Regions from separate parts of the Pseudoalteromonas sp. SaAl2 genome, predicted to be linked through region 2. Evidence: riboswitches for the same ligand, from Rfam matches in the RefSeq annotation. Region 2 holds a riboswitch; the other holds the start of a gene.
What was found. Region 2 has a riboswitch for cobalamin ahead of ACU8V8_RS13530 (TonB-dependent receptor domain-containing protein). Riboswitches for the same ligand answer to the same signal wherever they lie in the genome.
Positions count from the first base shown of each region.

Region 1: linked by a shared signal. The riboswitch ahead of ACU8V8_RS13070 (ABC transporter ATP-binding protein) and the one ahead of ACU8V8_RS13530 (TonB-dependent receptor domain-containing protein) in region 2 are both predicted to bind cobalamin.

Region 1 is NZ_CM129605.1:2,758,417-2,773,710, reverse strand. It holds gene ACU8V8_RS13140 (YajG family lipoprotein) at 1-241, opposite strand, end outside; gene ACU8V8_RS13135 (methyltransferase) at 244-1,392, opposite strand; partial or broken gene ACU8V8_RS13130 (alpha-ketoglutarate-dependent dioxygenase AlkB family protein) at 1,436-2,034, shown strand; gene ACU8V8_RS13125 (BolA family protein) at 2,095-2,406, shown strand; gene fabV (enoyl-ACP reductase FabV) at 2,507-3,700, shown strand; partial or broken gene ACU8V8_RS13115 (Na(+)-translocating NADH-quinone reductase subunit A) at 4,082-5,424, shown strand; gene ACU8V8_RS13110 (NADH:ubiquinone reductase (Na(+)-transporting) subunit B) at 5,429-6,631, shown strand; gene ACU8V8_RS13105 (Na(+)-translocating NADH-quinone reductase subunit C) at 6,624-7,373, shown strand; gene ACU8V8_RS13100 (NADH:ubiquinone reductase (Na(+)-transporting) subunit D) at 7,373-8,005, shown strand; gene nqrE (NADH:ubiquinone reductase (Na(+)-transporting) subunit E) at 8,016-8,624, shown strand; gene nqrF (NADH:ubiquinone reductase (Na(+)-transporting) subunit F) at 8,644-9,873, shown strand; gene ACU8V8_RS13085 (FAD:protein FMN transferase) at 9,970-11,001, shown strand; gene nqrM ((Na+)-NQR maturation NqrM) at 11,086-11,298, shown strand; gene ACU8V8_RS13075 (histidine phosphatase family protein) at 11,387-12,004, shown strand; cobalamin riboswitch at 12,032-12,162, shown strand; gene ACU8V8_RS13070 (ABC transporter ATP-binding protein) at 12,251-13,072, shown strand; gene ACU8V8_RS13065 (FecCD family ABC transporter permease) at 13,056-14,063, shown strand; gene cobT (nicotinate-nucleotide--dimethylbenzimidazole phosphoribosyltransferase) at 14,066-15,127, shown strand; gene ACU8V8_RS13055 (adenosylcobinamide-GDP ribazoletransferase) at 15,131-15,294, shown strand, end outside.
Region 2 is NZ_CM129605.1:2,855,610-2,870,903, reverse strand. It holds partial or broken gene argR (transcriptional regulator ArgR) at 1-436, opposite strand, end outside; partial or broken gene mdh (malate dehydrogenase) at 687-1,623, shown strand; partial or broken gene ispB (octaprenyl diphosphate synthase) at 1,718-2,690, opposite strand; gene rplU (50S ribosomal protein L21) at 3,100-3,411, shown strand; gene rpmA (50S ribosomal protein L27) at 3,428-3,685, shown strand; gene cgtA (Obg family GTPase CgtA) at 3,839-4,993, shown strand; gene folA (type 3 dihydrofolate reductase) at 5,066-5,557, shown strand; gene ACU8V8_RS13535 (DUF3718 domain-containing protein) at 5,637-6,014, shown strand; cobalamin riboswitch at 6,303-6,455, shown strand; gene ACU8V8_RS13530 (TonB-dependent receptor domain-containing protein) at 6,490-8,325, shown strand; gene msrA (peptide-methionine (S)-S-oxide reductase MsrA) at 8,420-8,956, opposite strand; partial or broken gene ACU8V8_RS13520 (efflux RND transporter permease subunit) at 9,086-12,186, opposite strand; gene ACU8V8_RS13515 (efflux RND transporter periplasmic adaptor subunit) at 12,190-13,242, opposite strand; gene ACU8V8_RS13510 (DUF2982 domain-containing protein) at 13,485-14,192, shown strand; partial or broken gene ACU8V8_RS13505 (hypothetical protein) at 14,226-14,557, shown strand; partial or broken gene ACU8V8_RS13500 (PKD domain-containing protein) at 14,663-15,294, shown strand, end outside.

The DNA.
Region 1 (15,294 bases), 97 kb from region 2:
AAATACTTTTAATTGATTCTGTTATGCCCTGGCTGGCAATGGTTTGTGTTTTATCTGAAGTAATTAATTTTAGAGTTGCTGGATCGCCACGTAAATCAATAACACTGGTACTAAGGCTTTGGCTAATAGTGCTTATTTTCCCGCCTTGGTATACCGGGTTTAAGATTAGTTGATTCGGTTGGCTACTACTGCAACCTCCTAAGGCTATTAAAATACAACAAGGTAAAATGTAGTTTTTCATTTCTATAGCATTCCATTATTTTTCGTTGCACTTAAAACGACGAATTTCTTATTTGAGCCAAGTAATTGGCAATTGCCAAACATGCGCTTTAGCTTGTCATGATAATCCAGATGACGGTTGCCAATAATACGTAATTCTCCGCCATTTTTTAAGGTATCTTTTGCTTGTTTAAACATTTGCCATGCAATATGGTCGGTCACAGCTTGTGCCTGATGAAAAGGCGGATTACATAAAACAATATCAACACTTTCACGTTCAAACCCGGTTAAACAGTCGTTTTCGATAAATGAGCACTGTTCAAACTTATCTTCCATATTGAGTTCAACGTTTAGTCGTGCAGATTCGACTGCCATATAAGATTCATCAACAAAGGTGATTTCAGCATTAGGGCAGCGTGATAATGTCATTAATCCTACTACACCATTACCACAGCCTAAATCAATAATTCGCTTTGCTTTGCTCGATTGCGGCAAGTAATTAAAAAAGAACCGTGCACCTATGTCTAACGAGTCACGTGAAAACACATTCGCATGATTGCTTATACTAAAGTCAGTTCCTTCAAGTGGCCAGTTTACTGGGAAGTCAGCTGCTTTATAGCCTCCGGTAGCTTGGCTTATAATTAAGCGTGATTTTTTAACCGCTAAACTTGTTTTGGTCTCACCAATATAATGCTCAAACGCTTTAATGGTCGAATTGTGAATATCTTTTGTTTTACCTGCACCAATAACGGGAGTGCCCGGTGCAAGCACTTCGCTGAGTTCTGATAACTGATATTGCATAAACCCGAGCGTGCGCGGCACCTTTATAAGCACTAAATCAACGTTTTCAGGTAGCGCTGATAAACTGTCCAGTTGACTAAAATTCGCTGTGGCAATTTTGTTTTCAGCTAAGTTATACGCAGCAGCTTGATGGCTAATATAAGAATCATTGACTGAACAAACTGTTAATCCTTGTTTACTAAAGTAACAAGATAAAGCACCGAAGCTGTCATTAAAAATCAGCAATGAGCGACAATCGGGGTAATGTTCAGTAACATAGTCAACAAGGTACTGATCAGCAGAGTCCCAAGCTTGTAAGCTACGGTTTTTTTGATCTAGCGGAAAACGTTCAAGAGTAAAGGTTGTATCGCCGAGCTGTGCTTGCGTGGTCATAATAGTTTAGTGATCAGTAATCAAATGATAGGTAAATTCTAACATGCAACGGCCAAACGCCAACCCCCAACAGTTACCAAATGGCTTTTCTTATCAAAGAAGGGCGCTTAGTGCGCAAAAAGCCTCGATTTATTTTATCATCTACAGCAAAACTTGCCTTGGCAACAACCCATCACTACAGTATATGGCCGAACAGGGCCTATTCCGCGGCTGCAATGTTTTATCAGTGATAATGACATTGAATATGGTTATTCGCAGAGTAAATTAATTGTTGAACCTTGGCCTACAGCATTGTTGGCTATGCGAAAACGGCTAGAGCAGCATTTACAGCAGCCTTTTAATTCTCTATTGGTTAATTATTACCGCGATGGTAATGACACCATGGGTTGGCACAGCGATGATGAAATAGAGCTTGGCTCTGAGCCTACTATAGTATGTGTATCACTCGGTGCAGAGCGAGCACTTAAGTTAAAACATAAAGCCAGTAATAAGATCAGTGAAATAAAGTTACAAAGTGGTAGTTGTTTAGTGATGCATGGTCATAGCCAACGAGATTTTCAACATGCTATAGCAAAGCAAACCACCTTGGGTCATCCTCGTATCAGTTTGACGTTTAGGTATATTTTACCAAAACCCAACTAGCCAATTTACAAGCTTAGTTGTTATAGTAGAGCAATAAATCTGTTTTAAAGTGATCGTTTTATGTCTATGCAGCAACAAATACAAAGTAAAATTGCCGATGCAATTGCTTGTAAACACCTTAATGTAGTTAACGAAAGCCATATGCACAGCCGTGGTGAGGATTCTCACTTTAAAGTTATTGTCGTCAGCGAGGAGTTTAGCGGCAAACGTTTATTGCAACGTCATCGTCAAATTAACGAAGTTTTAAAAGATGAATTAGCTAATCATATTCATGCGTTGGCCATTCATACCTTTACCCCCGATGAGTTTTGCGAGCAAGAAGGCAATGTTGCTGATTCGCCAACGTGTTTGGGTGGCTCTAAATTAGATTAACGGCCAGGTCTGAGAGTATTGAATACTGATCAGACCTGTATTTTTACAATTAGCCTTTAAACTAGCGCTAATTTTTATTGAGATAGATATAGGATGATCAATGGTCATTAAGCCTAAAATTCGCGGATTCATCTGTACTAACGCCCACCCAGTAGGCTGTGCAGAGCACGTACAAGAACAAATTAACTATGTAAAACAGCAAGGTGAACTAAAAAATGCGCCTAAAAATGTACTAGTTATTGGTGCGTCTACAGGCTATGGCCTTGCATCGCGTATTACTGCTGCATTTGGTGGTGGTGCAAAAACCTTAGGTATTTTCTTTGAAAAAGAAGGCACTGAACGTAAAACAGGTTCTGCAGGTTGGTATAACACTGCGGCATTTCAAAATGCAGCTGATGAAGCTGGCCTTTGGTCTAAAAATATTAATGGCGATGCGTTCTCAAACGAAATTAAACAAAAAGCTATTGATACAATTAAAGCTGACTTAGGTAAAGTTGATTTAATTATTTATAGCCTTGCATCTCCTCGTCGTACAGATCCAAATACGGGTGAAACGTATTCTTCTACACTTAAGCCAATTGGCGATGCGGTGACGACTAAAAACCTAAATACGTCAAAGCGTGAAATTGATGAAATAACAGTAGAAGCAGCTAGCCAAGACGATATCGACAACACCATTAAAGTAATGGGCGGTGAAGATTGGGAAATGTGGATTGAGGCACTTAAAGAAGCCGACGTATTGGCTGATAACTTCAAAACCACGGCTTATACCTATATTGGTAAAGAGCTAACATGGCCAATTTATGGTCATGCTACAATTGGTAAAGCAAAAGAAGACTTAGACCGTGCCACTGTAGCGATAAAAGAATCTACTAAAGCGCTTAACGGTGAAGCGTATGTATCGTCACTCAACGCGGTAGTCACACAGGCAAGTTCTGCCATTCCTATCATGCCACTTTACATTTCTGCACTATTTAAAGTGATGAAAGCAGATGGCACCTATGAAGGTACGATTGAGCAAATTCATAGTTTATTTACCGAGAACCTATATGGTGATTCACCACGCTTTGATGAGGGCGGCCATTTATTCCAAAACTACAAAGAGTTGGAAGATGATGTGCAAGCGCGTATTCAAACTGTGTGGGATAGCGTTACAACAGAAACAATTGATGAACTAACTGATTATGTGGGTTATCACAATGAGTTTTTACGCTTGTTTGGTTTTGGTATCGACAGCGTTGATTACGAGCAAGACGTAGAGCCTGTTGCACACATTGTAAACATGATTGACTAATTCTGTTCGTTAATTAAAAAAGTCGCTACGGCGACTTTTTTATTGCCTGTCATTTATTGTTAAGTTTATTTACGGTTATTTTCTGTTTAATTTTCATCCTTACTCGCGGGCAATTACACTTTGGTCTATATTGAATTTTATTCAAATGTAGCTATTGAGCTAAATTACTGCTCCTGTCGTATAAATTTCATATTTACACTCGCATAGTGACCCTGATTGGTGTTAAAATTCGGGCAATATATGTGAGGAGTTTTACTGCGTTGCTTGCTTTGTATCTTAAACAGGCAGTTCTTTGATATCTTGAATTTGCTTGAATAGTCAAAAAGCGACGTGGTTGGTACGATTTTTCAGTTTCTTTCCGTTAATGTAGTGCAAGTGCGTATGATCAACATAAAAAAAGGTCTGGACTTACCCATAGAGGGCGCACCTCAGCAAGTTATTCATGATGGCTCAGCCGTCAAACGTGTAGCTGTGCTAGGTGAAGAGTTTATTGGTATGCGTCCAACCATGCATGTTCGTGTGGATGACCAAGTTAAAAAGGCCAGGTACTTTTTGAAGACAAAAAGAACCCAGGTGTATTATTTACTGCCCCAGCTGCTGGTACAGTAAAAGAAATTAATCGTGGTGCAAAACGTGTGCTGCAATCTGTCGTTATTGAAGTAAATGGCAGTGAGCAAATCACCTTTGACTCTTTCAAGGCCGATGAGCTTTCAAGCTTAGACCGTGAAAAAGCCAAAGAAGTACTAATTCAGTCAGGCCAATGGACAGCACTTCGTGTTCGCCCATTCAGCAAGGTAGCGGCAGTGGATGCAAATCCTAGCTCTATTTTTGTGACGGCTATCGACACTAATCCATTAGCTGCAGATCCTGCGGTTATTATTGCCGAAAATGCGCAAGCATTCGAAGCGGGTTTAGCTGTGGTATCTCGTTTAACTGACGGTAAAGTATTTGTTTGTAAACAAGCTGGTAGCCAAGTACCTAGCTCATCAATCCCTCAAGTAGAAGTACATGAGTTTGGTGGCGTACATCCGGCTGGCCTTGTTGGCACACATATCCATCACTTAGACCCAGTATCTGCAAGTAAGCAAGTTTGGCATATTGGTTACCAAGACGTTATTGCGTTTGGTCACTTATTCCTTACTGGTGAAATCAACACAGATCGTGTTATTTCTCTTGCCGGTCCACGTGTTAAAAACCCTCGTTTAGTGAAAACTCAACTAGGTGCTGCACTGGATGATTTAGTTGCAGGCGAATTAGAAGACGGCGATAACCGTGTGATTTCTGGTTCTGTTTTATCAGGTGCTATTTCTGCAGGTCCTCAAGCATTCTTAGGTCGTTACCATGTTCAAGTATCAGTATTACTTGAAGGTCGCGAAAAAGAATTGTTTGGCTGGATCCGTCCAGGTAGCGATAAATTCTCAGTGACACGTACTTTCTTATCTCACCTTGCGCCAAGTCGTTTATTCAAAATGACAACGTCAACAGGTGGTTCAAAACGTGCCATGGTGCCAATTGGTAACTATGAGCGTGTTATGCCGTTAGATATTTTACCAACGCTTTTATTACGTGACTTAATCTCACGTGATTTAGATGGTGCTATCTCATTAGGCGCACTTGAACTTGATGAAGAAGATTTAGCGTTATGTACCTTCGTTTGTCCAGGTAAATACGAGTATGGTTCAATCCTACGCGATTGCTTGACTACGATCGAGAAGGAAGGCTAGAGAGATGGGTTTAAAGAAATTTCTAGAAGATATCGAGCCGCATTTTGAAGCCGGTGGTAAACATGAAAAGTGGTATGCCCTGTATGAAGCAGCTGCAACTATTTTTTATACCCCAGGCTATGTAAATAAAGGCGCGACACACGTTCGTGACAACATCGACCTAAAACGTATGATGATTTTAGTGTGGATGGCGACGTTCCCTGCTATGTTTTTTGGTATGTTCAATATTGGTCATCAGGCCGCCGGTGCATTAGCACAAGGTTTTGAACTAGCAAACTCTTGGCAAGTTGGTTTGTTCCAGTTATTTGGTGGTGAATTAACCGCTGAGGCTGGCTGGGGCGCTAAAATGTTTTACGGGGCATGCTTCTTCTTACCAATCTACGCAGTAACCTTTGCTGTGGGTGGTTTTTGGGAAGTTTTATTTGCTTCAGTGCGTAAGCATGAAGTTAACGAAGGCTTCTTCGTAACGTCAGTGTTATTCGCTTTGATCCTTCCTGCAACGATTCCTTTATGGCAAGTAGCGTTAGGTATCACGTTTGGTGTAGTAATCGCGAAAGAAATCTTTGGTGGTACTGGCCGTAACTTCTTAAACCCTGCATTAGCGGGCCGTGCATTTTTATTCTTTGCATACCCTGCGCAAATTTCAGGTGACACAGTATGGACCGCAGTAGATTCATTCTCTGGTGCAACTATGCTAGGTCAAGCGTTTGTTGGTTCACTAGACTTTAGCAACATGGAGCTATGGTGGAATGCGTTTTACGGTTTCATTCAAGGTTCAGTAGGTGAAACATCTACACTTGCGTTGTTAGTGGGTGGCTTATTCCTTATCTATGTTCGTATCGCTTCTTGGCGTATCGTGCTAGGTGTGTTCTTGGGTATGGTTGCAACTGCATTCTTATTAAATGCAATTGGTTCTGATACTAACCCAGTATTTGCAATGCCTTGGCATTGGCACTTAGTATTAGGTGGTTTTGCTTTTGGTATGTTCTTTATGGCGACAGATCCTGTGTCTGCGGCATTTACAGATAAAGCAAAATTCGCATACGGCGCACTAATTGGTGTGATGGTAGTAATGATCCGTGTAATCAATCCTGCATTCCCTGAGGGTATGATGCTAGCAATCTTATTTGCTAACTTATTTGCACCATTATTCGATCACTTTGTAGTGCAGGCTAATATCAAGCGGAGGTTGGCACGTAATGTCTAGTAATAACGAATCAATCGGCAAAACGCTAACCGTTGTTGTTGCACTATGTTTAGTGTGTGCAATCATCGTATCGTTTGCTTCAGTTCAGCTTCGCCCATTACAGCAAGCTAACAAAACGCAAGATATTCAGAAAAATATCTTAGCAGCAGCGGGTATCGATGCAGTTGAAAATATCTCTGATACGTTCAACTCTAAAATCGAAGCACGTGTAGTAGATATGAGTACAGGTGAGTTTGTCGAAACTGACCCTAACAGTTTTGACTTTGAGAAAAGTAAATTTGACCAAAAAATTAGTTTTGCGTTAAAAGCAGAAGGCATTAAAGACATCGCTGGTATTCAGCGTATGACTAAAGAGTCACCTGTTTACATCTCTAAAAAAGCAGACGGTTCTACAGACGCTATTATTTTACCAATCCAAGGTTATGGCCTTTGGGGTGTAATGTATGGTTTCTTAGCGCTTGAAAGCGATGGCGAAACGGTTAAAGATATTAACTTCTACAAGCACAATGAAACACCAGGCTTGGGTGGCGAAATCCAAAACCCACAATGGACTGCAACATGGGGTGGCAAAGAGCTACCAGTTGATGTTGTGAAAAGCGGTGCTAAAAACGATCATCAAATTGATGGTTTGTCAGGCGCAACTTTAACGTCTAATGGTGTTGATCACGCAGTTGACTTTTGGACTGGCGATAACGGCTTTGGTCCTTTCCTTGCGAGAGTACGTGAAGGAGCGTTGAAATAATGGCTGATACTAAAGAAATGAAGTCGGTCCTATTTGGTCCGGTACTGGCAAATAACCCAATCGCACTACAAGTACTTGGTATTTGTTCTGCGCTTGCGGTAACGTCGAGCTTAAAAAATGCTCTAATCATGTCAATCGCATTGACGTTGGTTACTGCTTTTTCAAGCTTCTTTATCTCAATTATTCGTAACCAGATCCCGTCATCTGTGCGTATTATCGTGCAAATGACTATCATTGCGTCATTGGTAATCGTTGTTGACCAAGTATTACAAGCCTTCTCTTATGCTACGGCGAAAGAGTTGTCTGTATTCGTTGGTCTGATCATTACAAACTGTATCGTAATGGGTCGTGCAGAAGCGTATGCGATGAAGTCGCCACCGCTTATGTCATTCCTTGACGGTATCGGTAATGGCTTAGGTTACTCAGTAGTGTTACTAACTGTTGGCTTTATTCGTGAACTATTTGGTAAGGGTACATTATTTGGTGCTGAAATCATCCCTCTTGTACAAGACGGTGGTTGGTATCAACCTATGGGTCTATTGATTTTACCACCTAGTGCATTCTTCATCATTGGTTTATTCATATGGGTACTTCGTACTTATAAGAAAGACCAAGTAGAAGCGAAAGGGTAAGGGGCAGACAATGGAACATTATATTAGTTTATTCGTAAAAGCGGTTTTCATTGAAAACTTAGCGCTAGCCTTCTTCCTAGGTATGTGTACTTTCCTTGCTGTATCAAAGAAAGTAACAACATCTATCGGCCTAGGTGTGGCAGTTATCGTGGTGTTGGGTATCTCAGTACCAGTTAACAACTTGGTTTATCATGCGGTTCTTGCACCGGGTGCACTTGAGTGGCTTGGTTACCCTGAAGCGGATCTTAGCTTCTTACGTTTCTTGACTTTCATTGGTGTTATTGCAGCACTGGTACAAATTCTTGAAATGGCATTAGATAAGTTCTTCCCTGCACTATATAACGCGTTAGGTATCTTCCTACCATTGATCACAGTTAACTGTGCAATCTTTGGTGCGGTATCTTTCATGGTAGAGCGTAACTATAACTTCGGCGAGTCTGTGGTTTATGGTATCGGTTCTGGTGTAGGTTGGGCGCTAGCAATTACATTACTTGCTGGTATTCGTGAAAAAATGAAATATTCAGACGTGCCAGACGGCCTGCGTGGTTTAGGTATTACCTTCATCACTGTTGGTTTAATGGGTCTTGGCTTTATGTCATTCTCTGGTATTTCACTTTAATAGGTAGCGAGGATAAATCATGAGTTATGAGATTTTCTTAGGCGTTGGTGTTTTCATCGCTATCGTTGTACTACTAGTTTTAGTCATCATTGGTGCTAAATCTAAGTTAGTTGCAAGCGGTGACATCATCATCGGCGTAAATGGCGATCCAGATAAAGCCATTAAAACATCAGCAGGTAGTAAGCTATTAGGTGCACTATCTGAGTCAGGTATTTTCGTATCATCTGCATGTGGTGGCGGTGGCTCTTGTGGTCAGTGCCGTGTACACATCAAAGAAGGTGGCGGCGATATCTTACCAACAGAACTTGATCACATCTCTAAAGGTGAAGCCCGTGAAGGCTGTCGTTTAGCGTGTCAGGTAAATGTTAAAAACGACATGGAAATTGAACTTGAAGAGTCAATTTTCGGTGTTAAGAAGTGGGATTGTGAAGTTATCTCTAACGATAATAAAGCAACCTTCATCAAAGAGCTTAAGCTACAAATTCCTGATGGCGAATCAGTACCGTTCCGTGCGGGTGGTTATATTCAAATTGAAGCCCCTGCGCACCACGTTAAATACGCTGACTTTGATGTACCAGAAGAGTATCGTGGCGATTGGAACCATTTTGGTTTCTTCAAGCTGGAGTCAAAAGTAGACGAAGAAACAATTCGTGCTTACTCAATGGCTAACTACCCAGAAGAAGAAGGCATCATCATGCTTAACGTGCGTATCGCTACGCCGCCGCCAAGAGATTTAAGCTTACCTTGTGGTAAAATGTCATCGTACATTTGGTCACTTAAAGAAGGTGATAAAGTGACTATCTCTGGTCCATTTGGTGAGTTCTTTGCAAAAGACACTGATGCTGAAATGGTATTCGTAGGTGGTGGTGCTGGTATGGCGCCAATGCGTTCACATATCTTTGATCAACTAAAACGTTTGAACTCTAAGCGTAAGATGAGCTTCTGGTATGGTGCACGTTCGAAACGTGAAATGTTCTACGTAGAAGATTTTGACGGCCTAGCGGCTGAAAATGACAATTTCGTATGGCATACAGCACTTTCAGATCCACAACCTGAGGATAACTGGGAAGGCTACACAGGCTTTATCCATAACGTGTTATTTGAGAATTACCTTAAAGATCACGAAGCGCCGGAAGATTGTGAGTTCTACATGTGTGGTCCTCCAATGATGAACGCAGCTGTTATCACAATGTTGAAAGACTTAGGTGTTGAAGACGAAAATATCTTACTAGATGATTTTGGTGGCTAACACTGATACCAAAACAGTTTAGTTTTGGTTAGAATATCAGCCTCGTAGCAATGCTTGTTACGAGGCTTTTTTATTTCAAATTTAAAGTAGGCTGCCATGAATAGAGTTTTTCACCCGCAGGCATTAATTGCCTTATTTTTTCTTACTCTCACTTTACTCATATCTGGTTGTGGCCAAAGTGATGAGCCTAAAGAGCTTTACCTTGAAGGTAAAACCATGGGCACTACCTATCACATCAAAGTATTTGCCAAGCAAGAAAAACTCGATACATTGAATTTACTGCCTGAAATTACCGAGTTACTAAAAGATATTAACTTATCAATGTCGACTTATATTAAAGAGTCAGAAATCAACCAATTTAATCGTTTAGATGCCGGTGAAGTCATGCCAATTAGCAGTGACTTTAGAGCTGTGGTGAGCGAATCGATTCGTTTAGGCGAGTCAACTAAAACGCTTGATGTGACAATGGGGCCTTTGATTGATTTATGGGGCTTTGGTCCAGATAAAAAACCAACTAAGCGCCCAACAGACAAAGCATTAGCTAACATGATTGCTAAAATTGGGGTTGATAAATTAAAACTGACTGAGCAAGGCTTAGCAAAAACGGTTGACGGCTTAGAGCTTTCGTTTTCTGCCACTGCAAAAGGCTATGGTATAGATAAAGTTGCAGAGCTGCTAGAAAGTCACGGTCTAACTAATTATATGGTCGAAATTGGTGGTGAGCTGCGCATTGCAGGTAAAAAGCCTAACGATCAGGATTGGCGGATAGCGATTGAGCAACCTGATGCAGAGCCAGGCACACGCAAAGTACATCATATTTTAGCGCCAGGTAATAATGGCATGGCAACATCGGGTGATTACCGTATATTTTATGAAATGGATGGTGTGACTTACAGTCATTTGATTGATCCCGTTACCGGTATGCCAAGTCGTCATGATCTAGTATCAGTAACCGTATTACATCCGTCAGCAATGACTGCCGATGGTCTTGCTACTGCATTGACTATTATGGGCATGGATAAAGCTCAAGCCTATGCAGAAAAAAATGACTTAGCGGTCTATCTAATAGCTAAATCGAAGGATGGTTTAGTGACTTATTCGAGCCCAGCATTTAAACCCTATTTGTAGCAGAGCACAAAGCGGTTTATAATACACTCAGCTTGGCTACGTTAGCCAAGCACCTTTTAATTGCTGAACAATAGGGGCTAAGCAATGTCACTTTTTCTTCTTACTTTTGGTTTACTTATTTTAATTGTCGCAGCAATGGCCATTGGCATGATTATGCAGAAAAAATCTATGGCGAGTAGCTGTGGTGGTCTAGGCTCCGTAGGTATTGATAAAGCTTGTGATTGTGATGACCCATGTGACAAGCGTAAAAAGCGCATGGAAAAAGAGCAAGTTTGGAAAGAAAACCAAATTTTATAATCTCAATAAACTAGATTAAAAAGCGCCCTTCACCTTGGCGCTTTTTTTGTGGCTTTAAAAGATTAACTATTCACCATTTAGGTCAGCTATGCAGCCATTCTCAACTAAAGTGTATTTATTACGCCATGGCGAACTTGAACAGCAAAATGTGTTAGCCGGGCGTAGCGACTTTGAATTGAGCAAAAAAGGTGTTCAACAGTTAGACGATAAAGTTGCTGGGCTGAGCGATATCACCACAGTAATAAGTTCTCCTTTAAATCGTTGTAAGCTCTTTGCTAAAAAGCTTGCTAATACTCGCCAACTTCCGCTCAATATAGACAGTGCAATTGCAGAGTATGATTTTGGTGATTGGGATGGGCAAAGCTATGAGATGCTTTGGCAACAAGGTAGCTCACCGACAATCGGAGATTTTTGGCAAAACCCTTGGCAAATTACTCCCCCAAATGGCGAGTCAATGAACGAGTTTTATAGCCGAGTTGAAACTTGGTGGCAGCAATTATTAACGATGATCAGTACACAAAATACAGGAACGCACCTGGTCATCACGCATGCTGGTGTTATTAAGCAGTTGTTAGCTATTTTATGTCAGCTCCCTCGTGAGTCGCTCATTAGCCAAAATGTGTTTTCAATCAATTATGCTGCTCTTATTTGTGTTGATGTATATATTGATGAGCAAGGTGAAGCCTGGCCTAAAATTGTTTTCTAAGGTGTTTTTAGCCATCTAGAAAGATATTAATTGAAATATAAACTCACCCGCTCATAATAGAGGGGTATTTAGGAAGGAGGTGCAAGTCCTCAGCTGTTCCCGCAACTGTAAGCCACATTAGTGATAAGCCAGATACTAAATACGTTACAATCAACTTAAATAACTGAGCGGGTAAACTCATCTTTTTTCATAAGCATTAGCTTGTGTTTACTGCATTGGGTTTTCACGTGCTAGCAGAGATAAACATTGCAGACACCAACAGCGCTTCTCACAGTCGACGATTTATCGTGGACTGTTGCTAATACACCGATTCTAAAAAAAATAAACATCAGCATTGCGCAAGGTCAGTTTATTGGCTTACTTGGACCTAATGGTGCGGGTAAGTCGAGTTTGTTGCGTTGCCTTTATCGGTTTAATAAACCAACATGTGGTCAAGTACTGCTAGGTGCACATGATATTTGGCAATTAAGCGCTGATGATTTTGCCAAGCAGGTTGCTGTGGTCTTGCAAGAAACCCCCTCGCAATTTAATCTATCTCTGTATGATGTTGTCAGTCTTGGGCTCATCCCTCACAAGCGGCTATTTAGCGCAACTACCAATGAAGATAAGCAACTTATTCTTCAAGCTATTAAGCAAGTCGGTCTAACAGAACACTCTAGCCAAGCGTTTGACTCGCTCTCTGGTGGTGAAAAGCAGCGAGCTTTAATTGCCCGTGCCATAGTACAAAAACCACAGCTTTTGATTATGGATGAGCCTACCAGCCACCTTGACGTAAAATATCAAATCCAATTAATGGAATTAGCTAAGTCTCTCGGTGTGACAGTGCTGGCATCGTTTCATGATTTAAATTTAGCGGCCAGCCTGTGTGATGAGCTATTAGTTATCGATCACGGTGAAATCGTTGTATCTGGCACACCGGAGCAGGTTATAACAGAGAGCATGCTCAGCGATGTATTTGGCGTGTGCGCTCAAGTATCTAGCCATCCGCAAAGTCCAGAACGAATAATTCCGCATATAACGTATTTTTATGGTTATCAATCAGGAGAGCTTCATGCAGCTGAAAAATAACCTATTGCTATCGCTAACTGTGGTATTAAGTGTACTGAGTATTTTTGCAGCATTGAGCTTTGGAGCTGCCCCTAGTAAGTTTATTGATGTTTACCACAGCGTAATTGGACAGTGGTTTGGCCAAGGTAGTGATTCGTTTATTGAGCGGATAATTTGGCAGCTACGTTTGCCGCGTACGTTATTGGCATTTTTAGCAGGCTCAGGACTCGCAATTGCAGGGCTAATTTTGCAAACCGTGACCCGTAATCCACTGGCTGACCCCTATTTATTTGGTATTTCATCAGGGGCTTCATTTGGTGTGGTGTGTTTTATGACCTTTACTGGCATCAGTGCTGGGTTGTCAATGTCGCTGGCTGCATTTGTGGGCAGTATGCTGACCATGTGCCTATTGGTATTTATTGCAGGGCGTAGAGCGTCTGCTCAGGTTGAAACAATGCTACTTGCAGGGGTTGCACTGTCGTTTTTATTCAGCGCATTTACCAGCTTACTCCTTTATTTTAGCGATCCTCAAGCAATCACCGCAATATTATTTTGGACCTTAGGTAGCTTTGCAAGAGCGCAGTGGCAAGCACTTTGGTTACCCGCTTTAGCCATCTTCAGTTGTATCATTTTATTAATGAGTTTTAGGCGTCAACTCAATGCTATGTTATTGGGTGATGAAAGTGCCGCGACCTTAGGCATTCCTGTGCAACGCTTTCGCTTGCTAATGTTGATGCTAAGTTCGTTAATTACAGCGCTCTTGGTGGCGTTATGTGGCGGGATTGGCTTTGTGGGTCTGATGATACCCCATATAGTACGTTTTTTCGTATCTCAAGGAACCTTAACAGGCCTTGCTATGACTGCACTCGCTGGCGGTACATTTATGGTCTGGGTGGATGTGCTTTCGCGTATTGTGATGAGCAATCAAGAGCTACCAATCGGGGTGATCACCTCGGCCATTGGAAGTGTATTCTTTTTATCTTTGCTGTTTTTTCGTAAAAAGGTGTATTAATAATGCATTGTGTTAAACCGCTAAATAGGCAATTCGATACGCTGATAAGCGATAAAATTAATCACAAAACTAAACCGCTTGGTGCACTGGGTCTCCTTGAACCACTAGCACAGCAATTGGTGACTATTTTTAGTCAAGATATTGATAATCAAGGTGAATTTTTAGATTTTCAGCCAGCTATAAAACAGCCTACATTAATCGTGTTTGCTGGTGACCATGGTGTTGCAGCGCAAGGTGTGTCAATTGCCCCCAGCGACGTTACCGCGCAAATGGTGGCTAATTTTGCTGCTGGCGGCGCGGCAATTAACGTGTTTTGCAATCAGCTAGGCTGGCAGTTAGAAGTGGCAGACTGCGGTACTTTAACGAAAGTACCCAACACGGACATTCGTGATTGTCGTTTAGGGGGTATCACCGAACCGTTGAATCAACACATGGCTATGAGTACCGAGCAGGTACAACAAGGGTTTAGCAATGCAAAACAACTTGTATTAGAACTTAAAAAGAGTGGCTGTAATACTCTAGCCTTGGGTGAGATGGGCATAGGCAATACCACCAGTGCAGCCGCTATTATGGCGGCAATACTTAAACTCCATGCCAGTGAATGTGTGGGCAAAGGTACTGGCGTAAGTGATGAGGTGGTTGCGCGTAAAGTAAAAGTTGTAGAGCAAGCACTGATCTTACATAAAACTCAACTAGATGATCCTATCAGTTTGCTTGCAGCGCTTGGTGGCTTTGAAATTGTGCATATTGTGGGTGCCATGCTCAGTGCTGCTGAACAGCAAATGGCCGTGCTCGTTGATGGTTTTATTTGTACCGCTGCGGCTTTAGTCGCGATTACAATTAATCCAAATGCAAAAGCGTATTTTATTTTTGCGCACAGCTCAAACGAACAAGGCCATAGTAAAATGTTAGCCCATTTAGAGGTTAAACCATTACTGCAATTAGCTCTGCGCTTGGGAGAAGGAACCGGTGCTGCATTAAGTTTACCTTTGCTGCAAAGTGCGCTCGGTTTTTATAATCAAATGGCAAGTTTTGCCGACGCTGTAGTTGATGATGTGGTGTAAGTGATGACCCAAGTGAAAGCAAGCATCACGCAATGGCAGTTGCTACAATTGGCTATTAGTTTTTTAACCCGGATCCCAATTACACTTCGCTTTGAGGTGACCGGCGATCACTTAAATCAAGCTAGTCGCTATTTTGCATTGGTAGGATTAGGACTTGGTTTAGTACA
Region 2 (15,294 bases):
TCTAATGTGATATCGATTTCTGAGATCTTAGCTGGGGCAATAAATATTGTATCGTCGCCAGCAATGGTGCCTAACACGCCATCGGCTTTACCTAAAGAGTCGAGCAAGCGAGCAATTAATTGTGCAGCACCAGGGCTGGTACGAATGATGATCATCATTTCGTTATGCATAATATCAATAACCAGCTGGCGTAGCGGGCTTTTGCTGTTGGTACACCCATTTCTGCAGGTAAACAGTAAACCATTTCTTGTTTTGCGTTACGGGTTCGTACAGCACCAAATTTACTTAACATGCGTGAGACTTTACTTTGGCTTATATTATCAAAGCCTTGCTCTTTTAAGGCGTCAACAATTTCGCCTTGAGAACCAAAGTTTTCTTCTTTTAAAAGTGATTTAAAGGCTTTAACTAACGCTTCTTGCTTATCTTGTGGTTGCATGTCATTTATCTGCTTTGTTATTTGATGTCCTAAATTCTACACAAAAATGAATATTTATGCAGTAGTTGTTTTTATTAGTGAATAGAGCTATTAAGTCGCCGTTTGAGGTATGCTTTTGTCCATAGAACAGTTTATTTACAACTATGGTCGAAATTATATGCAAAATAAGCAGGATAAATTTGTTTTTAGGCGCTAATTTCTTTATCTTAGTGCCACAAATATTTTCTACCTTAAATTACGGAGAATTCCCATGAAAGTTGCTGTATTAGGTGCTGCAGGCGGTATCGGTCAAGCGTTGTCTTTATTATTAAAAACAGGTTTACCAGCTGGTTCTGAATTATCACTATATGACGTTGCGCCAGTTGGTTCCTGGTGTTGCTGTTGACCTTTCTCACATCCCAACAGATGTTAAAGTAGCTGGTTTTGGTGCTGACGCATTAGATCAAGCGCTAACAGGTTGTGATATTGTACTTATCCCTGCTGGTATGCCACGTAAGCCAGGTATGGATCGTGCTGATTTATTCAACGTAAATGCCGGAATCATCAAAACATTAGCTGAAGGTATTGTAGCTAACTGTCCTAAAGCATTAGTGGGTATCATCACAAACCCTGTAAACGGCACAGTGCCAATCGTTGCTGAAGTATTCAAAAAAGCGGGTACTTATGATGCAAACCGTGTTTTCGGTATTACAACGCTTGACGTAATTCGTTCGGAAGCATTTATTGCCGAGCTTAAAGGTGTTGATGTTGCAACTGTAAAAGTACCAGTAATTGGTGGTCACTCAGGCACAACTATTCTACCTCTACTTTCTCAAGTTGAAGGTGTTACTTTCACTGATGAAGAAGTTGCAGCTCTTACTCCACGTATCCAAAATGCAGGTACTGAAGTAGTAAATGCTAAAGCAGGTGGCGGTTCAGCTACATTATCAATGGGTGCTGCAGCAGCTCGTTTTTGTATGTCTCTAGTTAAGGGATTACAAGGTGAAGACGTTGTAGATTACGCTTACGTAGCTATTGAAGATGGTGATGCAGAATACTTTGCACACCCTGTACGTTTAGGTAAAAACGGCGTAGAAGAAATTCTTTCTTATGGTGAGCTAAGTGCGTTTGAGCAACAAGCTAAAAACGACATGTTAGATACACTGAAAAAAGATATTCAAGAAGGTGTTGATTTCATCAACGCATAATCTTGTTATTACTGCCAAGTAATTGGTGGTAATAAAAAAGCCTGCGATTGCAGGCTTTTTTTTTGCTCGAAGTTATGTATTTTAATACGTGCTTTTAGTGACTCCGATCAACAGCAATACGGGCTAAACTGATCAGTGCTTCTTTATAAGGTGAGTCATCTAGCACTGATAAACAGGCTATGGCTTTATCGGCTTCTTCATCAGCTTTTTTTCATGGTAAATTCTAATGCGTTTGTTTCTCGTAACGTCGTTAGTATAGATTCTAAATGATCCATTCCGTTGCTGTGCTCTATAGCATCACGAATTAACTGAACCTGCTCTGTATTGCCTTGCTGCATTGCATAAATAAGCGGTAGCGTAGGTTTGCCTTCTGCTAAATCATCACCAATATTTTTGCCTAACTGTTCAGCGTCAGCATTGTAATCAAGTACATCATCAACTAATTGAAACGCAGTGCCCAGATGCATACCATAAAGGTTGAGTGCCTTAAGAATTCTCTCGTCTTGCTCCGTAATAACGGCAGCAAGCCCTGTGGCGGCTTCAAATAATTTTGCTGTCTTAGAGTAGATGACCTGCATATAGCTGTCTTCGGTGGTGTCAGGATCATTACAATTCATTAATTGTAAGACTTCACCTTCAGCGATGACATTGGTTGCATCAGCCAGTATTTGCATAACTTGCATTTTGCCAATACCTACCATCAGCTGAAAAGAGCGGGTATAGATAAAGTCACCCACAAGTACGCTTGCGGCATTACCAAACTCTGCATTTGCAGTTGGCGTACCACGGCGCAAGTTAGACTCATCGACAACGTCATCATGTAATAAAGTTGCTGTATGAATAAACTCAACGATAGTTGCTAAGGTAATGTGATCATTCCCTTTATAACCAAGCGCTTTTGCCGCTAAAATAGCTAACATAGGGCGAACACGTTTACCGCCGCTATTAACTATATATAAGCCAAGTTGATTTACTAATGCTACATCTGAGCGCATTTGTGCATGTATAAGTTGATTGACGTCATTCATATCGTTTTCGATTAACGCCTGGATAGCTTTTATATCCATTGATCTCCGAGCCAATTTTAATGGGTATACGCAGCCGATTGTACAACAAAAAACGCGCCCGCTCGATATTTTGTGACAATTCACTGAAAAAATAGGTTTAAAGTGCTTTTTTAACTCGTTTTGCAAGGGTTAAGTTAAAAATAGCGATAATTCACATGTTTACTTTTTATTCTGATGATGACTTTGCAAAGGCTGTAATTTATTTGTCACCTTGTGTTAAAAAGCGCTTGGCATACCTGTGATTTAATATAAAATAGGTGAAAATATTGAATTGCTCTCAATGCAGCTATTTTTTATTCATTTAATTAAAAAACAGGCTTGCTAGTTTTTACGCATTAGCGTAAACTTCGCGCCCTATTGAAGAATATTTTAGTTGCGTCGATTTGAGGGCGCACAGACGGAGTTAATTATGTACGCGGTTTTCCAAAGTGGTGGTAAACAGCACCGTGTGACTGAAGGTCAAACAATTCGTCTTGAGAAATTAGACGTTGAAACTGGTGCAGCAGTTGAATTTGATTCAGTACTTTTAGTTGCTGATGGTGAGAAAATCGAGATCGGTGTACCGTTCGTAAACGGTGGTAAAGTAACAGCTGAGGTTGTTTCACATGGTCGCGGTGAGAAAATTAAGGTTGTTAAATTTAGACGCCGTAAGCATTCTCGTAAGCAAATGGGCCATCGTCAATGGTTCACAGAAGTTAAAATCACTGGCATTAGCGCTTAATTAGAGGTACTTAGAAATGGCACATAAAAAAGCAGCTGGTAGTACTCGTAACGGTCGCGATTCAGAAAGCAAACGCCTAGGTGTTAAGCGTTTTGGTGGCGAATCAGTTCTAGCGGGTAGCATCATCGTACGTCAACGTGGAACTCGTTTTCACGCTGGCTCAAACGTAGGTATCGGTAAAGACCACACTATCTTCGCGAAAGCGGATGGTAAAGTTCAGTTTGAACAAAAAGGTCCTTTAAACCGTAAATACGTAAGCATCGTATCTGAGTAATCAGAGCCGGTTCTTAAAAAACCCCGCCTTTGCGGGGTTTTTTGTTTTAAGCCTTGAGAATATATACCCAAGTGTTCTTACACATAGTGTGCTCTATAGGCCACTTGGGTATATAATAGAGTAATTAACAAGCCAATCCTAAAGTGAGTAATCATGAAGTTTGTAGATGAAGTAGAAATTCGCGCAGAAGCTGGTGACGGTGGCAGTGGTATCGTGTCTTTCCGTCGTGAAAAGTATGTCCCTGACGGTGGCCCAGATGGCGGCGATGGCGGCGATGGTGGCAGTGTTTATCTACAAGCAGATGAAAACTTAAATACCTTAATCGATTATCAGTTTGAGCGCTTTCATCGTGCTGAACGTGGTACTAATGGGCAAAGCCGTAATTGTACCGGTAAAAAAGGTGAAGACCTATACATTAAAGTACCTGTAGGAACACGTGTAACAGACGTTGATACTCAGGAATCTTTAGGTGATTTAACACAAGATGGTCAACGTTTAGTCGTGGCTAAAGGTGGTTTTCATGGCTTAGGAAACGCACGTTTTAAATCAAGTACTAACCGTGCGCCACGTCAAAAGACATTAGGCACACCAGGTGAAGTGCGTATGCTTAAGCTTGAGCTAATGCTACTTGCTGATGTAGGCTTACTTGGCTTGCCAAATGCAGGTAAATCAACCTTTATTCGCAGTGTATCTGCTGCAAAACCAAAAGTAGCTGATTACCCGTTTACGACGCTAATACCAAACTTAGGTGTAGTACGTCCAGATGCGAATAAGTCATTTGTTATTGCAGATATTCCAGGTCTAATTGAAGGTGCCTCAGATGGCGCAGGCTTAGGTATTCGATTCTTAAAACATCTAGAGCGTTGCCGTGTATTATTGCACATTATCGACATCATGCCTGTTGATGGTTCTAGTCCTGTTGATAATGCGTTTGCCATTATTAATGAGTTACATCAATATAGTCCTAAACTTGCAGAGAAGCCGCGATGGTTGGTGTTTAATAAGATTGACTTACTTCCAGAAGATGAAGCACAAGCATTGTGTGAACAAATTGCAGAAGAGCTAGGTGAAGAAACAAATATTTACCGTATCTCAGCTGTTAATAAGCAAAATACACAAGCACTTTGTCACGATATCATGGCGTTACTTGATAGTATGCCTAAAGAGAAGTTTGTACCAATCGAAGATGAAGAAGTTGAATTTAAGTGGGATACCTACCATAAAGATGCAACTAAAAATAGCGATGATGATGATTGGGAAGACTGGGACGAAGATGACTATGATGTTGAAGTTGTCTACGAGCGTTAGTAGCGTATAGATTTTAAAAAGGAGCTGATGCTCCTTTTTTCTTGTTTAGTTATAAAGTATTAGGTGATTACTGTGAAGATTTCAATGATTGCAGCCATGGCGAACAATCGTATTATTGGCCAAGATAATAAAATGCCTTGGCATTTACCTGCTGATTTACAGCATTTTAAACGTGTAACTATGAGTAAGCCAGTGATCATGGGTCGTAAAACATTTGAGTCGATCGGTCGTCCATTGCCAGGTAGAAAAAATATTATTATTAGTCGTAATGCTCAATACAGTGCGCAAGGGGTTGAGGTAGTAACATCACCTGAAGAGGCGCTGTTGCTGGTTAAAGACTGCGAAGAAGTGATGATTATTGGTGGTGGAAATATCTATCAGCAGTTTTTATTACAAGCAAGCACACTGTATTTAACTTTTATAAATCTTGATGTTACAGGAGATACTCAGTTTCCTGACTATGAAAAAGTTGCTAATTGGCAGGTGGTTGAAGAACAAATTAATAACCCCGATGATAAAAATTTACATCAGTATAAATTCGTAACCTTGGATAAAGTTGAGTAACATTATTGCGCTTAAACTTATAGATTGGTATAATAATAACCAATAAGCATAGGTAAAAAGTATTACGCAAGGGTGTCCAATGGTTAAATTATCAACATTACTAGTTGTTACTGCTGTTATTTCTGGTTCGGTGGCTTTTAGCGCTCCGGTTAAAGCTGATGATCAATTAGCTGTGTCAATTTGTGAGTATATCGCGGCAGACGATAAAAACCGTCTTCGCAGTAAGTTGAAAAGCTCACGAGTAAAGATTCGTAATATTTACGATGCGGTTTTATGCAATGGTAATAACTTATTACGCCATGCAATTGCTAGTAATGCAGTTGATGCGGGTGAGTATGTAGTTAAAAATCTATCTAAAAGCTCATTATCAGATGGTGCTGATATAGCTTGGGCTGAATCAAATGGCCATGGCGGTTCTGCACTTATTCCAGTAATTAAAGATCGCGCTGGTTTATAAGTTAAAAAGCTAAAATAAATCATAAAAAACCGCACTTGTTGCGGTTTTTGTTTTTAGTATTAAAAGATAATAACTATCTTCAATTTAGTTTCTTTGAAGTAAAGTCACGCTAATATTTTTCGCCAACTCGCCAACTCGCCAACTCGCCAACTCGCCAACTCGCCAACTCGTGCCTTTGATCAAAAATAGGCAAACTCGCTAATTTAACTTTAGATGTATAGCCGTCCATTGACATTCGCCCTTAAAATAATCACAATAGCGACCTATTTTCAAGGTGCTTACTAAATACTAAGGTATAGGTTTCAAGGTATTGAAATTTTTAGTGAGATAATCGGGAAGTTGGTGCGTAGACATGAAGACTACAACCCCAACACTGCCCCCGCAACGGTAATGTGTTTATAAGCACAGAGTCCGGAGACCGGCCTTGATACAAATTTACTATTGCTTGTGCGGTGGGCACGAGTCAGGGGATATCATGCTAAAAAAATCTACTCTAGGCGTAGCAATCGCTGCTGCGTTATCTTTTTCTGTGTCTGCAGAGCAACCAATTGAACGCATTACAGTTACCGCAAATAAATTTGAGCAATCAATTGACGATGTACTTGCCAGCGTAGCTGTTATCGAACGCAGTGATATTGAAATAAGTAATGTACGAGACTTACCTAGCCTACTTGAAACACAAGTGGGCTTTCAAATTAACTCTAATGGCGGGTTTGGCCAAAGTTCAGGTGTCTCTCTTCGCGGTTCAAGCTCGCGTCATACACTTATATTAGTTGATGGTATTCGTACTGGATCTGCCACTCTAGGCTACAAATCAATTAGTAATATTCCTCTAAATTCAATTGAAAGAATAGAAATAGTTAAAGGCTCTAGAGCAGCGGTGTATGGCTCCGATGCACTTGCAGGTGTAATCAATATTATTACCCGACAAGCTCAGGACTTAACGCTAGATGCAACATTTGGTTCTGATGCGTATCAAAGTTATCAGGTTGCAGGAACAACTGTTGTAGATAAAGTTACAGCTTCCTTCAATGCTGGTTTTGAAAAAACAGATGGCTTTGATGTATTACAAGGCGTAGCACCGGATGACGATGGCTATGAAAATAAAAATATAGGCTTTAACATTCAATATGCCGATGAATTGTTGGGGGAGCTAACAACGAAGGGGCAATATAGTGAGGGCTATGCTCAATATGATAGTGCGTTTTCGCCAGTTGATAGCACCGTTGAAAATAATGAGTTTGAAAATTACCAGTTAGGCCTTGGCTGGAAAAAATCCTTTGGGCAACAAACTCACTCAATTGATATCGCAATAGCGAATGATGGCTCTGATAACTCTCGTGTAGACTATACCGGTGCAACGGTGATAGATGCGTTTGAAACTAAACGTGAACAAATAGATTATAATGGCTTGTATGCTATTAATGATGAGTTTGATGTTTCAGGTGGTCTTAACTGGTACGAAGATGATATATCAGAAACTTCTGGTGATTACAGTAAAGATAATCGTGAAGTATTTGCAGGCTTTGTGGGTGCCTACTACGATAATGAGAGAGTACTCGCTAATTTTGCCTTACGTTATGATGATGATCAGTATTTTGGAAATGAAACAACTTATACTGCGGCTGCAGGTTATCGTTTACATGAAAATGCTACCTTTAGAATGAGTCAAAGCACTGGTTTTAAAGCACCAACTTTCAATGACTTATATTACCCCAACTCGGGTAACCCTGATTTAGTTCCGGAAACTTCAGTTAATCAGGAGTTAGGTTTGAAACTTGATTTTACACAAGCCAAAGTTGATATATCTATCTTTAGAAATGATGTTGAAAATCTTATAGCATGGGCTCCAAATGCTGCGGGAGATTGGCAACCTGCAAATATTAATGAAGCTCGTCATGAAGGGGTGGAGTTTAGTTTTGCTAATACAGTTCTTGGTTTTGATAATCAATTTAATTTTACTTATTTAGATGCTGAGAATAAAGAAACAGGTGCTGCTCAAACGTATGTTTCGCCACGTACAGTAAATTGGTTTGTTGCGAAACAGTGGGGTGATTTCGACGCGGGTTTTAATATGCAATACCGTAGTGATCGTCAAGGTAAGGTAACAAAGCTTAGCTCTTATACTTTATGGAACTTAACTGCAAACTACCAATTCAACCAATCATTGTCGTTTTCTCTACGAGTTGAAAATCTATTTGATAAGCAGTATGACGCTGTTGATTCAAGTATGGATTATACGACAGGCGAAGTGTTCTACTATAATACGGCTGATCGACGCTTCTTTGCAGGTGCAAGTTATCAGTTCTAAGTACATTTACTGAATTGAGCTTTGGTTAATTGCAGCCCCTAAATAAAAAAGCCCGTTATGGATTAATCCATAACGGGCTTTTTTATTTAATAATTTAGTCTTTTAAAAACTGTTTATAGTCTTTTTCAAAACGTTGTAACTTGGGGGCAATTAAAATGCTGCAATAACCTTGTTCTGGGTTTTGCTCATAGTAGTCTTGATGATATTGCTCAGCTGGGTAGAAAGTGGTTGCAGGGCTTACCTCAGTGACTATTTTTTCGCGTATTTGGTTTTGTAGTTGAGCAATGTAATCAGCTGTTTGGGTATGCTGCTCATCATTGTGGAAATACACTACGCTGCGGTATTGCGTGCCAATATCGTTACCTTGGCGGTTTAATTGCGTTGCGTCATGCAGGGTGAAAAACATAGCTAATAAGCTCTCATAGCTTATTTCAGAGCTATCAAATTCAATATTTACCACTTCAGCGTGACCTGTCAGGCCTGTACATATCTGTTGGTAGGTTGGAGCATCAGTTTCGCCCCCTGTGTAGCCGGAGCTTACATTGGTAACACCTTTTACACGCCTAAATGCAGCATCAATACACCAAAAACAACCGCCGCCAAATGTCGCTGTTTCAATTGTTTTGCTCATTCTTTACTCCATAAAACGTTAAATTGCGAATATGCTCTAGCCTATCAGAAGAACGAGTAAGGTGGTTTTTTTATTGCATGAAAACAAAGAGAAGCGCTGATATATGATTATATCAGCGCTGAATATCGCTTAAAGCTCTTCTTTGAGTGGTTTGTCTGCTTCTTGTTGGTTAAGTTTTTGCTGTAAAAACTCAGGTGATTGCGTATTACGAGCTAATGCATAATATGCTGCTGGCACAACAAATAATGTCAGTATTGTAGCGACGATAACCCCAGTAAATACAACCACACCAATTACCATACGGCTCTCAGCGCCGGGGCCTGATGCAAGTACCAATGGCACAGCGCTCATTACAGTGGTGAGTGATGTCATGATAATAGGCCGCAGGCGCTGGCTTGCAGCTTGTATAATTGCTTCACTAAATTCGACACCTTTATCACGAAGTTGATTAGTAAATTCAACAATTAAAATACCATTTTTAGCACTTAAACCAATAAGCATTACAATGCCAATTTGACTGTAAATATTAAGCGTAAGGCCTGCCGCCCATAAGCCAAACATGGCACCCATGAGTCCTAGCGGTACAGTAAGCATAATAACAAAAGGATGTACAAAGCTTTCAAATTGAGCTGCTAACACTAAAAAGGTCACCGTCAGTGCTAAAATAAACACATAGGTCATGGCTGATGCGCCTTCGTAAAACAACTGTGATTCACCTTTATAATCTACTGCGCCATCAATATCATTTTCTTCGGCTGCGACTTTATTTAAAAGTTAAGCGCTTGTTCTAGTGTATAACCATCGGCAAGGTTTGCACTCAGTGTAATGGCGCGCATACGGTTATAGCGATTCAAACGTGATGCTGTGGCTTCTTCTTTTAGGCTAATTAAGCTATCTAAAGGGACTAATTCGCCACTACGTGACTTTAGGTAAATGTTTGAAATATCGGTTGGATCTGTAAAGTCAGATTTAGTTCCTTTTAATATTACGTCGTACTCTTCACCACGGTCGATAAAGGTGGTAACACGACGTTGTCCAAGCATTGTTTCAAGAGTGCGGCCAACATCCGATACAGATACACCTAAATCGGCAGCTTTATTCTTATCAATACTAATTAAGAATTGTGGAAACGTTTCTTTGTAATCATGATCAATGCGTACCAGCCCTGGATTTTTCTCAGCGCGTTCAATAATACGATCGCGCCAATCAGCTAGTTGATCGTAGTCGTTGCCTTGTAGAACAAATTCAATGGGCCGAGAAGAGCCTCCACCGCCAATACCGCGTCGCATAATAGCAAAGGCACGTACATCGGTTACTTCGGTCATTTTACCGCTGATTTCATCCATTACTTCCCAGGTTGAACGTTTACGCTCATCCCAATCAGCCATGCCAACAATTGCAACACCGCCGCTGCCGCCCCAACCCGGAACACGAATTAATACCCGGCTAAGCTCTCCCGATTCAGAGTAGGGCATTAAGCGCTCTTCGATCTTCGCCATGTTTTCGGCGTTATTTTCATAGCTTGCGCCTTCAGGAGGGCTCATCATTATAAAGAATGTACCACGGTCTTCTTTAGGGGTTAGCTCTGATGGTATTTGCTGGAACAATAAGTAACTGGCAAAACCAGCAAGTAATAAAGTTAAAGTCAGGCCGCCTGAACGGGTCATATTTGAGCGCAGCGAGTTTTGATAACCTTGCTCAATTTTACTGAATAAACGGTCCATCCCTTGGTTAAACTTACTTGGTTTATCTGAGTGTTTTAGTACTTTTGAGCACAAGGCTGGGGAGAGAGTTAAAGCCGTAATACTTGAGAAAAATACCGCAGCGCTAACTGCCATCGCAAACTCAGTAAATAATGCACCAATACGACCATCCATAAAGACTAAAGGTACAAATACCGAAATTAATACCAAGGTGGTCGCAATAATTGCAAAACCAACTTCACGGGCTCCGCGATAAGCGGCAAGTAAGGCAGGTTCACCTAATTCGATACGACGGTGAATGTTTTCTAACATTACAATGGCATCATCGACCACTAAACCAATAGCTAAAACGAGCGCCAACAGCGTTAATAAGTTAATTGAATAACCCATTGCGAGTAAGAACATAAAGCTACCTACTAATGCGACCGGTACGGTTACTGCCGGGATCAAGGTAGCACGAATATTTCCTAAGAATAAAAAGATAATTAATACCACTAAGGCCATTGAAATAGCTAAGGTACTGTAAACTTCGTTTATGGATTCTTTAATAAATATCGATGAGTCATAACTATCTTGAATAGTGGTGCCTTCAGGCAAGTTACGTTTGATTTTTTCAAGCTCTGCACGAGCATTATCAACAACCGTCAGTGTATTCGCTTTTGCTTGTTTTACAATACCAAGCCCTACCATGTTGCGACCGTTACCACGGAACAAGCTTTCATCGTCAGCTGCTTCAAGGCGGACATCAGCGACTTCCCCAAGGCGAACTAAATAGCCATCGTCGCCGCGTTTGATTACCAGATTTTGAAAATCACGTTGTTCTTTATAACTACGAGCAGTACGTACCGTAAAGTCACGGTCAATAGATTCAATTTCACCAGCTGGTAGCTCAACATTTTCTGTACGTAGGGTATTTTCAATATCGCTTGAGGTAATACCGCGCGCAGCCATTGCTTGGCGGTTAAGCCAAATTTTCATTGCATATTTACGTTCACCACCTACCCGCACATTGGAGACACCATCAACTACCGCTAAGCGGTCGACAATGAAACGTTGTGCGTAATCAGATAGTTGCAGTGAGTCCATGGTATCGCTGTTGAGTAAAAACCAGGCTATTGGGCTTTCATCGCTGTTTGATTTAGATACTTCCGGTGGTCGAACTTGTTCGGGCAAGCTATCCAGTGCACGAGCAACACGTTCACGTACATCGTTTGAGGCAGCATCAATATCACGGCTAATATTAAACTCAATGGTAATATTAGAGCGGCCATTCCTACTTGATGAGTTTATACTCTTTATGCCTTCAATCCCCGAAATTCGATTTTCTAATACTTGGGTTATTTTGGTTTCGATAATCTCAGCTGAAGCACCTGTGTAGTCAGTGCTTACACTCACTATAGGGGATTCAATATCAGGGTATTCGCGCAGAGGTAACATCGAAAAAGCCACTAAACCAAACGTTAGTAGCAGTAAGTTTATTACAATTGCAAAAACGGGACGTTTAACACTAGTATCAGTAATTTTCACAGGTTACCCCTTCACTGTTACTTTACTGCCTGAACGAATTTTAATAATTCCTTCAGTCACAACTTGTTGACCATTGCTGATCCCTTGATCTATTGCTACCCAGCCGTTATGACGACCTGCAACATGCACTTCAACCTTTGTTGCTACACCATCTTCAATTTGGAAAACATAGTGTTTATCTTGTTGCGGAATAACTGCTTTTTCAGGCACCATCATCGCTTGATTAGAGCTAAGTTGTAGCGCGGTGTTTAATAACATACCTGGGCGTAAAAGGCCTGATTTGTTAGAAAAGCTAGCCGTTACCTCAACACTGCGAGTAACCGCATCTATTCGTGCGCTAACATGAGTTACTTTGCCGGTAAATGTCTTCTCTGGGTAGGCATCGTTTTGTGTCATGACCTTCATACCTACATTTAACTGCGCTAGGTATTTCTCAGGGACTTTAAAGTCAACTTTGATAATACTTATATCATCTAAACTGGTAATGATTGTGCTATTACTAACATAAGCACCGATGGATATTTGACGTTTACCTAAAATACCTGAAAAAGGTGCTTTGATAGTCATTTCAGCTAATTTGGTTTTAGCATTTTCTAGCTGCGCTTGTGTTGCATCAACACGAGAAAGTTGTTCTTCTAATAATGATTTTGCGGTTGCTTGAGAGCGTGATAACTCAGTTAAACGTTCTAGTTGACGTTTTTCTTCACGTAAATTAATTGCCAGCTCTTCAACGGTTAGTTGTTCTTGTTGAGATTGTAGTTGTACTAGCTTTTGACCCTTACTCACTAAGTCGCCATCATTAAAGAAAATGTCAGTCACATAGTCACTTTGCGCGCTTTTGATATATATAGCTTGATTAGCTCGAGCACTCCCGATAGCCTCAATCAAAACAGCATTTTCTTCACTTGCAACAGTATGTGCTGTTACCTGTGTAGCAGTAGGAGTGTAGCCTAATTGCTCGCCTTGGCTATTAGGTAAATAAAGATAAACACATAACCCTAAGAGTAGGGTAATAATAAACGGAAATAGCGCCTTGCCTGATTGCTTTGAATACATCTGAGTTATACCGGAAGATTAATTAGCTATAGTGTACAAAATAACCTCGTGAAAAAGTTGTCGCGTATCTCATAAATATGTCAGTTTGGCGTAAATATAGGTTAATTTGTTACTTGTCCCTGTTTTGTAAAGAGAAATGTATGCTATGAAATTTAAAACTGGCTGTCCGCATTGCATGAAAATTCGCAAATTAATAATATGGGCTATAATTATGTTTGTTTTGTATATGGTATTTTATCGTCATGGTTGAACAGTCAAACTTACTTTTAAAACTCAGAGCGCAAGGTGCTTCACACGGCATTGAAACTCTACTTGTAGGGGCGTTTGGTGTTGTCTTTATTATGTTATTTAACCAGTTGCGGCCTGGAGCAATTAGTATTATCGAGATATTTTTAGTTAGTTTATGTTTAGCCGCTGTATTTGTCGGCTTTTTAAAGACGCAAGAACCATTTTATAGTTTAATTATTTCTGAACAACTACTTACTTACCATCACAAGTATGGTTTTTGGTCTCTCAATAGAGAAAATGTGCACCATAGTGGCATTCCTAAAGTTGAGCACGGAGTTGAGTACCTTGAGTTAAATGCCGTCGGTATTACACTTAATGACCGTGATGAGTTTTTAATGCATATTTCACCAAGGCTTGCGGGTAAATTATTGATAGAACAGCGACACTTATTTATGCAGGTTGTTCAAAAACATTGCAAAAATGGTAATTGCCCATCAGAATGGTTGGTAGAAGATAGTTTTTATACCTCTTTGAATGGTCACAACTTTAATGGACTAATTGCAATGTTCGCAAATAGAATGCGGCATTTGCAGCAATTAACAGGGTATGACTTGCTGTTACCTGCGAGTGTATTAGATCGAAGTATTTGGGACTTTAGTCATAACCTTAATAGGTGGCGACAAAATCCCAAGCAGTTTATTCAATCTCAATTAAAGGGCTAAAAACGCCTAAGTAGACGTTAGTAGGATAAAGCGATGAGTCAAGAAAGATCATTTATAAAAAGTGGGAGAAATACGATTATCCACAAAGAAAAAAAGCTCGATTTAGTGATCGTAAACTCTGAAACTCACCCTAAGATTAAAGTAACACAACATGGTTTAGAGCCATTTAAAGAAGACTTGCCAAAAAACCGTCGAGAGGCAAAAGAACGATACCTAGAAATGGTTTATATAGGTTCAGTAGATGTATTTGGTGAAGAAAAACGTTTGCTGTTTATCCAGGCCTTAGATGGCCGCGAATATAAAATAGACTACAGTAAAGTAGGCACTAAACTTTTGTACGTATCCATCAAGATAGTTACCTTTAACACGACTTAAACAATTGGCACTGTTGTTGCTTACTATCTAGCTTAAGAATGTAGCGTTAAGTATTTGTGCTGCAAAATTTTTTAATGTAGATGAGGAAGCAGTGCATGAGAGTGCTTTTCGTTATATTACCGATTATTTCTTTGCTAAGTGCGTGTGGTGGTTCAGGGGGCGGTAATGATAACCCTGAAGTTGCCACTTCAGTAAATGCTGGAGTTGATCAACAAGTTATTGAAAAAATTGAATTTACAGTTACGGCATTAGGCTCGCCAGCCGATGGTACATTTACCTGGCAGCGAGTTAGTGGTCCGAGTATTGATGGTCTACCCGCTGACGGCGCTGAACAAACACTGACTGCTCCAGATATTAAAGCTGATACTGAACTTGTATTACGTGTTGACTACCAGACCATTGACGGCACTTTAGTTAGTGATGATGTGATAATCTCAATAGCGTCAAATAATCAACTACCTGAAGCGATAGTAACACAGACAGCACCCACGGAGTTACCATCAGATTATAACGATACCATCACGCTCAGTGGCCAAACATCCATAGACCCTGATGAAAACGGGGCAATCAATAGCTACAACTGGTTACAGATCTCTGGGCCATCAATGGTCATAGATAGCGATAGTAATGATACTATTAGCTTTACTCACCCCTTACTCGATGTAAACACCACTTTAGTTTGGCAGCTAACCGTTGTCGATGATGAAGGTGGTGAAGACAGCACACA